DNA from 3 places in the Xanthomonas hydrangeae genome. Region 3 is predicted to be linked to each of the others. Evidence: predicted binding sites of a transcription regulator. Region 3 holds the regulator's gene; each other region holds the start of a gene.
What was found. Region 3 encodes FliA, which starts transcription of late flagellar genes. Its sites were predicted from a motif close to TAAAGTTTNNCNNNCNNNGGCCGATAA; they were not measured.

Region 1 (4,342 bases), 1.4 Mb from region 3:
ACCGACAAGATCAGCGACCACGCCTGGGCATTGGTCGGCGCGCAGCGCTTCGCCAAGCGGGTGCCGTTGTTGTAAGTGAAGGAATTCCCTTACGGCCCCGCTCGTGGTTCCTGACAGCGATGCGCGTGGTTTTCTGGCAGAATCGGCGGCCTGCGGGCTGATGGACCATCGGCGTCGGCCCGCAGGCATGGACGCCAAAAGCGCCAATCAACCAAGGTCAAGGAGGATCACGATTGGGAATGTCATCGATTCGGCACGTGGGCGACTATCAGCTCACCGCGCATGTCACGCCCGGCCAGGGGCAGTTTTCGGCTGAACTGCTGCTCAGCAAATCCGGCGGCATCACCTTGCAGCGATACCGTGTGCCGGGCGATGCGTTCGCCGACCGCATCGCCGCGCATGATCACGCCAGGCAGTGGATGGCGATATGCGAGGTCTCCAGCGATGGGCACGTGCGCTTCGATGCGCATGCCTCGATCAGGGCCGACTTGCAGTAGCCGCCGCCTAAGCAGGCGGGAAGCATCGGGTGAGCCGCTCGTTCCAGAAGGCGAGTTGCTCCAACGTGTGCGACTCGATGGGTTTTTCCACTGTCGACGACGCTTTGCGTTGCGCCACTGTGGCAATCAGCGATGCCGCCAGGCGATCCCAGCACAGTCTGAGCAAGGCCGGTTCGGGATGCGAAGCAAGCATGGCTTCCAGCATCGCCCCTTGCGCGACTCTTGATGCCTGCAATTCGCTCAGCGCATCGGTCACTGCCGTCATCCATTGCTCGGTCAACTGCTCCGTCATTTCCGCACGCGATCCTTTTCAAGATGCACAGGCTATCCGCAATGCACGGGTTTGTACCGGCTGCGCGCAAGATTCGCCAAGACATTACTGAACCGTATGGCGGAGGTTTTGAGCGAACCTCTCAAGCGACTCCTTTTTCATCACCGAGCGCTGCCGACAGTGCGTTGGCAAGATCGGCTTTCACTTGAAGTCGAGACGGCTTTCGACTCGATGAAAGATCTCAGCTGCGAACTTGCCGCCACTAAAACCGATGCCCGGCCTGACGGAGCGAATGACTGAGCTTGTCATCGAGTCAAGATTTCGTGAAATCTGCCGATAACGGATTGAGACACCCCGGCAAGCGCTAGCGAACCAGGCAAGCCGGTCGACGTTGGCAACAACGCCTCAGGTTGCTCGGGCAGGCCAGTCACTCGCCGGCTCCTCCCACTCCTCCGCTTCTTCCCCAGGTCACAGCATGCTACCCACGATCAAGAGCAAATTTATATTGGCATTGTTGGGAACGCTGATTCCGAGCATCCTGCTGTGTCTGTTCCTGCTGAACAGCCTGCACACCTCCAAGAACAATGTCGGCACGCTCTACAATCGCGACTTCACCGGCTCTGCGCTTGCCAGCAGCATCGACGGTCAGCTGACCCGGGTGGATATCAACATCCTGCGCATGATCGCCATCGGCACGCCCGAGCTGATCACGCAATGGAAGCAGGAAAACCAAACGCGCTTCACGCAAGTCGCGGCCAGCATCGTGGAACTCAAGCAGTTGCTGAGCCAGGAAGCCGAGCACACCGCCCAGCTGCAAAAGATCACGGCAAGCTATGCGCTGATGCAAGCGGGGATGCAGCGCCAGATCGAGTTGATCGAAGCAGGCGATATCGCAGGTGGCGCCGAAGTCAATCGGACCCAGGTCAAGGACAACGCCAACGCCACCTTTGCCGGGCTTGCCACCTTGCGTGACGAACTGGCCGCCTCTGCCAAGCTGCGCTATCAGCAGCAACAGGCCACCAACACGCGCGCCATTACCTTGTCGGCGATCGCGTTGGGGTTGATCGCGCTGGCCGGCGTGAGCATCGCGATGCTACTGGGGAACGCGATTTCACGCTCGATCCAGCGGGCAGTTGCCGCCGTCGAGCAGTTGTCGCGCGGCGTGCTCGATGTCGATATCAAGGTCACCGGCAAGGACGAAACCGTGCAGTTGGCCAGTGCGGTCTATCGCATCCGCGATCGCCTGCAAGGCGTCATCGCCGCCCAGCTGGAAATGGCACGCCGGCACGATGCCGGCGAGATCAGCTACCGCATGGACGAAAATGCATTTCCTGGCGAGTTCGGTCACATGGTGCGCGATGCCAACGCCCTGGCCAGTTCGCATATCGCCATGACGATGCGCCTGACACAGATCATCGGACGCTACGCCATCGGCGACCTGTCCGATGAGATGGATCGGCTACCGGGCGAGAAGGCGGTTGTCACCGAGACGATGAATCAGGTCAAACAGAATCTGCAGGCGATCAATCAGGAAATCAGCCGCCTGGCTTCGGCAGCGGCAGCCGGGGACTTCAGCGTGCGTGGCGACACCGAGCGCTTCCAGCATGATTTCCGCGCCATGGTCACCAGCCTCAATGACTTGATGTCCACCGCAGACGGCAACCTGCAATCGCTGTCTGCACTGCTGCAGTCCATCGCCGCAGGCGACCTCACGGCGCGCATGAGCGGCGAGTTCAAGGGCGTGTTCGCGCAGATGCGTGACGACGCCAATACCACCGCCACGCAGCTGGCGGAAATCGTCGGACGCATCCAGCACTCGGCAATCTCCATCAATTCGGCTGCCAGCGAAATCGCCGCCGGCAATCAGGACCTGTCGCACCGTACCGAGCAGCAGGCGGCCAACCTGGAAGAAACCGCCGCCTCGATGGAAGAGCTCACCTCCACCGTTCGCCAGAACGCCGAGCATGCACGCCAGGCCAATCAGCTGGCGATCGGTGCGGCAAGCGTGGCCTCGCAAGGCGGCGAGATCGTGAGCAAGGTCGTGGGCACCATGGCCGGCATCGAAGCTTCGTCCAAGAAGATCGCCGACATCATCAGCGTCATCGACGGCATTTCGTTCCAGACCAATATCCTGGCGCTGAACGCGGCGGTGGAAGCCGCACGCGCCGGCGAACAGGGCCGTGGCTTTGCCGTGGTCGCCTCGGAAGTGCGCACGCTCGCTCAGCGCTCAACCGCAGCTGCGAAGGAGATCAAGGGCTTGATCGACGACTCGGTACAGCGCGTTACCGAAGGCTCCACGCTGGTGCACACCGCCGGCAACACCATGGCCGAGCTTGTGGCCAGCGTGCAGCGCGTAACCGACATCATGGGTGAGATCTCTGCAGCCTCGCAGGAACAGTCGGTCGGCATCGAGCAGGTCAACATCACGGTCACGCAAATGGATGAGACCACCCAACAAAATGCGGCACTGGTGGAAGAAGCCACCGCAGCCGCCCGCTCGATGGAAGAACAGGCCGGTCAGCTCACCGAAGCGGTTGCGGTGTTCAAGATTGCGCAGACGAGCACGCACAGCGCGCGTTCGGCACCAACCGCATCATCAAAGCCCAGCCTGGTCAGCGGCCGAACAGTAGCACCGGTCAAAGCCGCTACCCGCCAAGCGTCTGCACCGAAGAAACTGGCTGCCACTGCCTCCGGTGACGGGAGTAACTGGCAGGAATTCTAAGCCTCGATCGCATTCAAAGACCCGGCAATGCCGGGTTTTTTTTGCCTCATCAAGGCACGTCCAGACATGTACGTGCAGGTTGTCCATGCGCCTGATCGTCTTCATTGGACGCGCTCCCAACTGGTAGGCGACCGAGCGTCTACGTAATCGCCCCACGCTTAAATTCATAACGCGCTGGCGAGCCGCTCGATGCCCGAATGTTGCGCTGTCTACGCAATACTCAGCGTCGCCCATGCGAGCAAGGCGTACCGGGTGGTCTTGGCGATCGCAACCAGCGGCAGGAACACGCGCAGCGGCTCGCGCATGACGCCCGCCGCAAGTGTCAACGGGTCGCCGATGATCGGCATCCAGCTCAGCAGCAGCGACCATTTGCCGTATTTTCCATACCACGCCTGGGCGCGCAGCAATGCAGCCGCTTTGATCGGAAACCAGCGCTTTGCCTGAAAGCGCAACACCTCGCGCCCAAGCCACCAGTTGATCAGCGAGCCGAGCACGTTGCCGATGCTCGCAGCAGCCACGAGCCCCAACGCAGAATCGCCGCGCAACAGCAGCGCCACCAATGCCGTCTCCGACTGCGCAGGGAGCAAGGTGGCTGCGATAAGCGCAAGCGCGAGAAGCGAGAGATACGTCATTGGCTACGTTGCGCGTGTTGTGATGGTGCAGAAAGTCGGGCGATGCATCCGGCGCAACATCTGCGCGACGATAAACGCCAATGCGACATGGCGCGGCGTTATCACTTGACCGGCTTTCGCCGCTTGCTCTGGTCGTCAGGAAACACTCTGGCGCACAGAAAGTCGACAAACGCCCGCACCTTCGGCGAAGAATGCTTGCTTGCCGGCCAAAGCACGTGGA
Region 2 (4,342 bases), 1.4 Mb from region 3:
ATCCAGCCCACCGGCCAGGTGCGCGACGGCCAGGAAGGCGATGCGCCCTCGGGCGTGGTGCGTGGCTTCGATGCGCTCACCGGCCAGCTGCGCTGGGCCTGGGACCTGGGCAATCCGGAGATCACCGCCGAGCCGCCGGCCGGCCAGACCTACACCCGTTCGACCCCGAACGTGTGGTCGCTGATGTCCGCCGACGACGAGCTGGGCTTGGTCTATCTGCCCACCGGCAACGCCTCGGGCGATTTCTTCGGCAAGGGCCGCACGCCGCAGGATGAGGAATACACCGCCTCCCTGGTCGCCGTGGACGCGGCCACCGGCAAGGAGCGTTGGCACTTCCGCACCGTCAACCACGACCTGTGGGATTACGACATCGGCCCGCAGCCGAACCTGGTCGATTGGCCGGTCGCTGGCGGCGGTACCCGTCCTGCGGTGATCCAGGCCACCAAGTCCGGCCAGGTGTTCGTGCTGGACCGCGCCACCGGCGAGCCGATCATGCCGGTCAAGCAGATCGCCGTGCCGCAAGGGACCGATCACGGCGACTTTACCGCTGCCACGCAGCCGATCTCGCCGGGCATGCCCAATACCGTGGGCGCGCCGAGCCGCGAGTACGAAACCATCGTCGAATCCGATGCCTGGGGCATGACCCCGTTCGACCAGCTGGCCTGCCGCATCCAGTTCAAGCAGCTGCGCTACGAAGGCATGTTCACCCCGCCGACCCTGCAGGGCTCGCTGGCCTTCACCGGCAACCACGGCGGCATCAACTGGGGCGGCGTCTCGGTCGATCTGCAGCGCGGCATCATGGTGATGAACAGCAATCGCCTGCCGTACACCTTGCAGGTCTATACCCGCGAGAAGATGGACGAGCTGGGCGTGGTGTCGGTGTTCGACGGCAAGAGCAAGACCCCCGGCTACATGGCGCAGAAGGGCCTGGCCTACGGCGCGCGCAAGGAGCCGTGGATGTCGCCGCTCAACACGCCGTGCGTGGCACCGCCGTGGGGCTACATCTCCGGTGTGGACCTGCGCACCCAGCAGGTGATCTGGCGGCGTCCGCTGGGCACCGGTTACGACCAGGGCCCGATGGGCATCCCGTCCAAGACTAAGTTCGAGATCGGCACGCCCAACAACAGCGGCTCGCTGGCCACCGCCGGCGGCGTGACCTTCATCGGCGCGACCCTGGACGACTTCATGCGCGGCTTCGACACCCGCACCGGCAAGCAGGTCTGGGAGACCCGCGTGCCGGCCGGCCCGCAGGCCGCCCCGCTGAGCTACACCATCGACGGCAAGCAGTACATCGTGGCCGCCGTGGGCGGACACGACCGCATGGAAACCAAGTCCGGCGACAGCGTCATCGCCTGGGCATTGCCGGACGATGCGCAGGCCACGCCGGCCAAGTAATCGGCCGACACTGCGTTAGTGAATGCAACAGATTGAACCGACCGTCGCGAGACGGTCGGTTTTTTTATGGGGAATTGGGAATCGGGAATCGGGAATCGGGAATCGCAATAGCGTGTGTGAGCGTCGCGGCTGATGGGGCGTGCGTCTCGCAAACCCGCGCCGCGCATTGCCCGTCTCCCAGGAAATTTGGCGAGATTTCAGGTGATTAGATTTCACACGGAATTTACATTTCAGAAGGCGAGCGGCAGACCTGATCCGCAGTCCGTTGTGTACCGAGCCGCACTGAAACCGCTTCCAAATCAATCACATCGGTCTTTTTAGCCATATAGGTCGCACGTTCCGACGAACGGCAATTTCACGCCGTCATGATTCGGGCTCAGCCGCCGATACCCCATTGCAGCGTATTTCCTGCCGGACGCGTCCCCATCCCAGATCACCTAGTCGGACCCAGCCTATGTTGCCTTCACACGATGCCACCGCTGTCCCCCGCCCATCTGCCGGCAGGAGCCTTGCGCGTGCCACCGGAACGGCCTGGGTGCCCGCCGCCGCGCAGATCGGCTTGCTGTGCGTGCTGATGCTCTACGCTGCCACGCTGGTTCCCGGCGGCTTCTGGGCAGGGCTTGGGAAGATGGTACCGGCGCTGCTGGTGCTGAGTGCAGGCAGCGCCGGTCTGTACTGGTGGTCGCGTCGCCGCAGCAGCGCGCAGTTGGAACAGGCGATCGGTGCAGTCACCGCGATCGGCAATGAGCGCTTCCAGCGCCTGGATCTGCGCAACGCCTCGGGCGAACTCGCCCCGCTGCTGCATGCGCTGCAGGCGACCCAGGACAAGCTGGCGATCCGCATCGACGTGATGGAACAAGGCCTGCGTCATGGGCAATTCGTGATCAAGGCACTCGACGATCTGGACACCATGATCCGCATCGCCGACGACGACGGCCAGGTGCTGTTCGCCAACCGCAAGCTGCTCGCGATGCTCAAGCTGATCGAGCCGGATGTGCAGAGCTTCCGCCCCAGCTTCCATGCCGAAGGCTTCGTCGGCGGCAGCATCGGCGACATCTATCCGGACAGCCAGGCCGCCATCGACCGCATGCGCGCATTGAATGCCTCCAAGGCCGTGCGCGCGCCGTTCTTCGGCCGCCAGATCGACTTCGTCTACAGCCCGATCATCGCCGCCGACGGCACCAAGCTGGGCACCATCGCGCAGTGGGTGGACGTCACCGCGCAGGTCAACGCCGAGCAGGCACTGATCCAGGTCATCGATGCCGCCGCGGTCGGCGATTTCAGTCGGCGCATGCAGATGGACGGCATGGACGGTGTCCTGCTGTCGCTGGCCCAGGGCATCAACCGCATCTACGACTCGGTGGAAACCCACCTGGCCGCGTTGGCACGCGTGATCGGCGCCATGGCCGAAGGCGACCTCACCCAGCGTGTGGAGGGCGATGCGCACGGCATCTTTGCGCGCCTGCGCGACGACACCAACCAGACCGTGACCCGGCTGACCGAGATCATCGGCGGCATCCAGGTTGCCTCCGACACCATTCGCCAGGCGGCGGTGGAAATCGCCGCCGGCAACACCGACCTGTCCGAACGCACTGAGCAGCAGGCGGCCAATCTGGAAGAAACCGCCAGCTCCATGGAAGAACTCACCTCCACCGTGAAGCAGAATGCGGAAAGCGCGCTGCAGGCCAATCGTCTGGTGGTGCGCACCGGCGAAGTGGCGCAGAGTGGCGGCAAGGTGATGGACGATGTGGTGTCCACCATGAGCCAGATCAGCACCGCCTCGCGCAAGATCGGCGAGATCATCGGCGTCATCGACGGCATCGCCTTCCAGACCAATATCCTGGCGCTCAACGCTGCAGTGGAAGCCGCACGCGCGGGCGAACAAGGCCGTGGTTTCGCCGTGGTCGCCTCGGAAGTGCGCGCATTGGCGGGGCGCTCGGCCGATGCGGCCAAGGAGATCAAGACGCTGATCGCCGACTCCACCGACAAGGTGGAACTGGGCTCGGGCCTGGTGCACCGCGCCGGCGCGACCATGCGCGAGATCGTCGGCTCGGTGAAACACGTCACCGACATCATGAGCGAGATCACCGCCGCCAGCGCCGAGCAATCCAGCGGCATCGAACAGGTCAACCGCACCGTCGCGCAACTGGACGAAGTCACCCAACGCAACGCCGCGCTGGTGGAAGAAGCCACCGCCGCTGCACGCAGCCTGGAAGAACAGGCAGTGGAGCTGGCCGATGCGGTGTCGATCTTCCGCCTGCAGCCTGCCCATAGCGGCAACGCAAACGTAGTGCGTGCAAGTTTTGGAAACGCGGCGGCGTAAGTCGTCGACGCACCGAATCGCGGAATCAGCGTTGGCGACAAGCAAATGTGCCGGTCCGCAGTTCCAGATCCAACACATGCGACCGAATAACCAGCCATCGTGAAAATCGGGGCGCTATCGTAGGAGCGTGCTTGCGCGCGATGAAGCCTTATCGGTAACGCCCATCGCGCACAAGTGCGCTCCTACGCGGAGCTCGCTCGCTGGGATAAGCGCTAATCCAGAAACCGCGCACGCTGCTCGGGGCTTGGCAGCATGCAATGCTCGGTGCGACCGAACCAGCGATAGCGATTGCGCGCGATCAGGCGATAGCCGGTGTCGCGCACGCCGCTGGGCACCACACGCAACACAGTGGCCAGCCGCCAGATGCCGCCTAAGCCAGCCAGGACACGCACGATTGCATCGCTATCGGTCCAGGCGCCGCTGGCATCCACCAGCAGGAACGACAGCGGGTCGTCCGGATCCAGACCGTGCTGCAACAACAGCGCGCGTCCGGCCTGGCCCTGCATTGCGGCAAAGCGATAATGCCCACGCCGATCGTGACGCAGCAGAAATTTGACCCAGCCATTGCACAGCAGACACACGCCATCGAACACGATGATTGCAGGCGCCGCGTGCGGCTTATCG
Region 3 (4,342 bases):
CCAGCGGCGCAGGTCGATCAGGGGCAGGGTATGCGAGCGGCGGTCGAGCACGGCGCGGCCGTCGAACCAGCCCAGCGAGGTCTGCGGGGCGTGCAGCACCTCGACCACGCGTGCCAGCGGCAAGGCATACACCGCTTCGCCGGCCTGCACCAATAGCGTAGGCAGGATCGCCAGGGTCAGCGGCACGCGGATCATGAAGCGGCTGCCGCGGCCCAGTTCGGACTGGATCTGGATCTGCCCGCTGAGTTCGCGGATGCGCGATTGCACCACGTCCATACCGACGCCACGGCCGGAGATGTCGGTGACCTCGGCCTTGGTCGAGAAGCCCGGCATGAAGATCAGATGCAGACACTCGTCGGTGCTCAGACGGGCAGCGGCTTCGGCGTCGATCAGGCCCTTGTTGCGCGCGATTTCGCGCAGCCGCTCGGGGTCGATGCCGGCGCCGTCGTCCTGGATCTCGATGCTGACGTAGTCGCCTTCCTGCTGCGCAGACAGCCGCACATGACCGCTGCGCGGTTTGCCGGTGGCTTCGCGCAGGGCAGGGGACTCGATGCCGTGGTCGATCGCGTTGCGCACCAGATGCACCAGCGGATCGGCCAGGGCTTCGACCAGATTACGGTCCAGTTCCGTCTCGGCGCCGATCAGTTCCAGCTCCACTTCCTTGGACAAGGTGCGCGCGACGTCGCGGGCCACCTTGGGGAAGCGCGAGAACACCTTGCTGACCGGCTGCATGCGGGTGCGCATGACTGCGGTCTGCAGGCGCGCGGTGGCGATATCCAGCACGCTGACCGCGCGATCGAGTTCTTCGTCGCGCAGGCGGGTGCGCAGGGTCTTCAAGCGATTGCGCGAGAGCACCAGTTCGCCGATCAGGTTGACGATGGCGTCCAGGCGCTTGGTATCAACGCGCACGGTCTGTTCGGCTTCGGCACCTTTTGCGGCTGCTTTGGGCGCGGCTTTGGCGCCGGGCGCCGGTGCGTGGCCGTCGTCGTGCGCGGCGTTAGCCACCGCAGCCAATGCGGCCTTGGGTGCGGCCTTGACCGCCGGCGGGCCGCTCTTGGCATCGAACTGCGCGATCAGCGAGGCCGGTGCGTGCGGCACGGTTTCGCCCGAGCCCATCGCATCGAGCATCGCCTGCAGATAATCCAGCGACTGCTGCGCGGCATCGAAGTGATGCGCCTGCAGCACCGCCTGGCCGGAGCGCGCCATGCCGAGGGTTTCTTCAGCGGCGTGGCACAGCTCGACCATGGGCTTGATCGCCAGAAAGCCGGCGCCGCCCTTGAGCGTGTGGAAACCGCGAAACACCGCGTTGAGCTGGTCGGCTTCGTCCGGTGCCTGTTCCAGCGCGACCAGCTGTTCGCCGAGGCGATCCAGGATTTCCTGGGCCTCGACGATGAAATCGGCAGCAATATCGTCTGGAACAGCACTCATGGTTACAACCCCAATCCGGACAGCAGGTCGTCGGCGTCGTCCTGCGACACCGCGTGACGGTCCAGGCCCTTGACTGCAGGACCGGCAAGACCGCCGTCGTCTTTCTTCGGCTCGGTGCTCTTGGGCGGCAGGCCGAGTGCGCCGAAGCCTTCGTGCACGCGCCGCACGATGCCGGCCACGCGACGGATGATCTGCCCGCTCAGGTCCTGGTAGCTCTGCGCCAGCGACAGTTCGGTCAGGTTGTGGCGCATCTTGTCCATCAGCGCGCCCTGGTCCTGATTCAGACCGCCGTCGCGCAGCTGGTTGGCCAGCTCACGGCATTCTTCGACCAGGTCCAGCGTGCGATGGCTGGCCTTTTCGGTCATTTCCACCACGTGGTCCAGGCGCGAACACGCATCGTCCAGCTCGCCGGCTTCTTCGGGCACGGTGGGCAGTTCGCCCAGCGCCTGACCGAGTTCGCGTGCGAGCCGGCTCAGGCCCTGCATCATCGGACGGGTGCGCAAGGCGGCGAGGTGGTCGACCTCGCGCTTCCAGGCGGCTTCGTCGCCGCTTTCCAGTGCATCGAGCGCGCCTTGCAGGCGGTCGATCAAGGCAGCGCGTTCGGCATTGGTTTCCACGGTGGCGTTCATCAGGCGGTCGCCGCCAGACGTTCGAACACCTTGCCCAGCTTTTCTTCCAGCGTCTGCGCGGTGAACGGCTTGATGATGTAGCCGTTCACGCCGCACTGGGCCGCTTCGATGATCTGCTCGCGCTTGGCTTCGGCGGTCACCATCATCACCGGCAGGTGCTTGAGCTTGGCGTCGGCGCGGATGTTGCGCAGCAGGTCGATACCGGTCATGCCGGGCATGTTCCAGTCGGTGACCACGAAATCGAACGGGCCGGCCCGCAACGCAGCCAATGCGCTGTTGCCGTCTTCGGCCTCTGCGGTATTGGTGAAGCCAAGATCGCCCAACAGATTCTTGACGATACGTCGCATCGTCGAGAAGTCGTCCACGATCAAAATCCGCATGTTCTTGTTCACATCAAGCTCCTAACACGAAAAAATACGCGAAAAAATTAGTCGTCAATTTCGACACCGGCATCGGCCAGTTCGAAGACCTTGAGGCGGCCGCGCAGACGCACCACGGCCTGGCCGTGGATCTGGCAGACGCGCGATTCGCTGACGCCGAGCACGGCGCCGATTTCCTTCAGGTTCAATTCCTGTTCGTAGTACAGCGACAGCACCAGCTGCTCGCGCTCGGGCAACTGGCCGATGGCCTTGCCCAGCTCGCGGCCGAACTCGCCACGCTCCATCATCTGCTGTGGGTTGGGCCCACCCTTGGCGGTGGTGTCCAGCTCGCCGTGATCTTCGATCCGCGACTCCAGGCTCAGCACCTGGCCGCGCGCGGCGTCTTCCATCAGACGCAGGTAATCGGGCAGCGGCATTTCCATCGCGGCGGCCACTTCGGTGGCGGCGGCGGCGCGGCCGGTGTTCTGTTCGATCTTGCGTACTGCAGCAGCAGCGTCGCGGGCACGGCGGTGTACCGAGCGCGGCACCCAGTCGCCACGGCGGATCTCGTCGATCATCGAGCCGCGGATACGGATCGAGGCATAGGTTTCGAACGAGGCGCCCTGGTCGGAGTCGTAACTGCGCGAGGCTTCGATCAGGCCGATCATGCCGGCCTGGATCAGGTCGTCCACTTCCACGCTCGCCGGCAGGCGCGCGGCCAGATGGTGGGCGATGCGGCGCACCAGGTCGGCGTGCTGGGTGACGATGTCGTTGGCGTTGTTGCGTTGCACTGCACGGTACTGCGCTGTGGCCGTCGTTGCGGTAGCGGTAGCGGTACTCATGCGGCGACTCCCCGTTGGATGATGCGTTCGACAAAGAACTCGACGTTGCCGCGCGGCACCGTGGGTGCCTGCCAGCGCGAGGTACGCCGCGCGATTTCTGCGATGGCCAGCGCCGACGGACTGGCGGGGTAGGCCTTGATGACGGGTTGCTGACGCTGTACCGACAAGCGCAACCAGTCGTCCTGCGGCACATGGCCGAGGTAGTTCAGCGACACGTCGCCGAGGAATTTCTCGCAGACCCGCGACAGCTTGTCGTACAGCAGGCGGCCTTCGTTGGGGTCGCGCACCATGTTGGCGATGATCTGCAGACGGTCCACGCCGCGTTCGCGCGAGAGCACCTTGATCAGCGCGTAGGCGTCGGTGATCGAGGCCGGCTCGTCGCAGACCACCACCACGGTGTCCTGGGCGGCCTGGCAAAAGGTCAGCACGCTGTCGGTGATGCCGGCGGCGGTGTCGATGACCATCACGTCCAGGTCGCGTTCCAGTTCGGAGAACACGTTGACCAGGCCGATGTGCTGGGCCGGGGCCAGTTCGGCCATGTGGCGGCGACCGGAGGCGGCAGGAACCACCAGCACGCCACCCGGGCCTTCGATGATCACTTCGTCCAGCGTGCAGCGGCCGGCGATCAGGTCAGCCAGGGTGTACTTGGGCGACAGGCCCAAGACCACATCCAGGTTGGCCAGGCCAAGGTCGGCGTCGAGCAGCAGGGTGCGCTTGCCCATCTCGGCGAGGGCCACGGCCAGGTTGGCGGAAATGTTGGTTTTCCCCACGCCGCCCTTGCCACCGGTCACGGCAATGGTGCGCACCGGGCCCAAGGGCTCGGGACGGGTCGCCGTCAGGGGGAAGGCGTTGGTCAGCTTGGCGTATTCACGCGACTGCATGGTTGTGCTCCGGAGTACAGGGCTTATCGGCAGCGCGCCGCAAATCTTCAAGGCGAAGAACGAGACTGGCGGCATTGGCGCGGTGCAGGTCGTCAGGGACCCGCTGTCCGTCAGTCACCCAGGTGATGGGCATTTGGTGGTCGACCACCACCGACAAGGCGCTGCCGAAGCGGCCGGTCTCGTCGAGTTTGGTCAGCACCACG

Region 1: a site for FliA is predicted at 1,082-1,108, ahead of NYR97_RS02570 (methyl-accepting chemotaxis protein). Genes of this name have one in related genera too.
Region 2: a site for FliA is predicted at 1,759-1,785, ahead of NYR97_RS02380 (methyl-accepting chemotaxis protein). Genes of this name have one in related genera too.

The regions. Positions count from the first base shown of each region.
Region 1 covers NZ_CP103836.1:629,629-633,970, forward strand. The annotation lists gene NYR97_RS02555 (PI-PLC domain-containing protein) at 1-75, shown strand, start outside; gene NYR97_RS02560 (hypothetical protein) at 240-497, shown strand; gene NYR97_RS02565 (hypothetical protein) at 505-777, opposite strand; gene NYR97_RS02570 (methyl-accepting chemotaxis protein) at 1,244-3,490, shown strand; gene NYR97_RS02575 (YqaA family protein) at 3,700-4,122, opposite strand; gene NYR97_RS02580 (LysR family transcriptional regulator) at 4,224-4,342, opposite strand, start outside.
Region 2 covers NZ_CP103836.1:586,760-591,101, forward strand. The annotation lists gene NYR97_RS02375 (glucose/quinate/shikimate family membrane-bound PQQ-dependent dehydrogenase) at 1-1,395, shown strand, start outside; gene NYR97_RS02380 (methyl-accepting chemotaxis protein) at 1,850-3,718, shown strand; gene NYR97_RS02385 (thiol-disulfide oxidoreductase DCC family protein) at 3,931-4,342, opposite strand, start outside.
Region 3 covers NZ_CP103836.1:4,507,914-4,512,255, forward strand. The annotation lists gene NYR97_RS19010 (chemotaxis protein CheA) at 1-1,428, opposite strand, end outside; gene NYR97_RS19015 (protein phosphatase CheZ) at 1,431-2,057, opposite strand; gene cheY (chemotaxis response regulator CheY) at 2,057-2,449, opposite strand; gene NYR97_RS19025 (RNA polymerase sigma factor FliA) at 2,485-3,258, opposite strand; gene NYR97_RS19030 (MinD/ParA family protein) at 3,255-4,139, opposite strand; gene flhF (flagellar biosynthesis GTPase FlhF) at 4,126-4,342, opposite strand, start outside.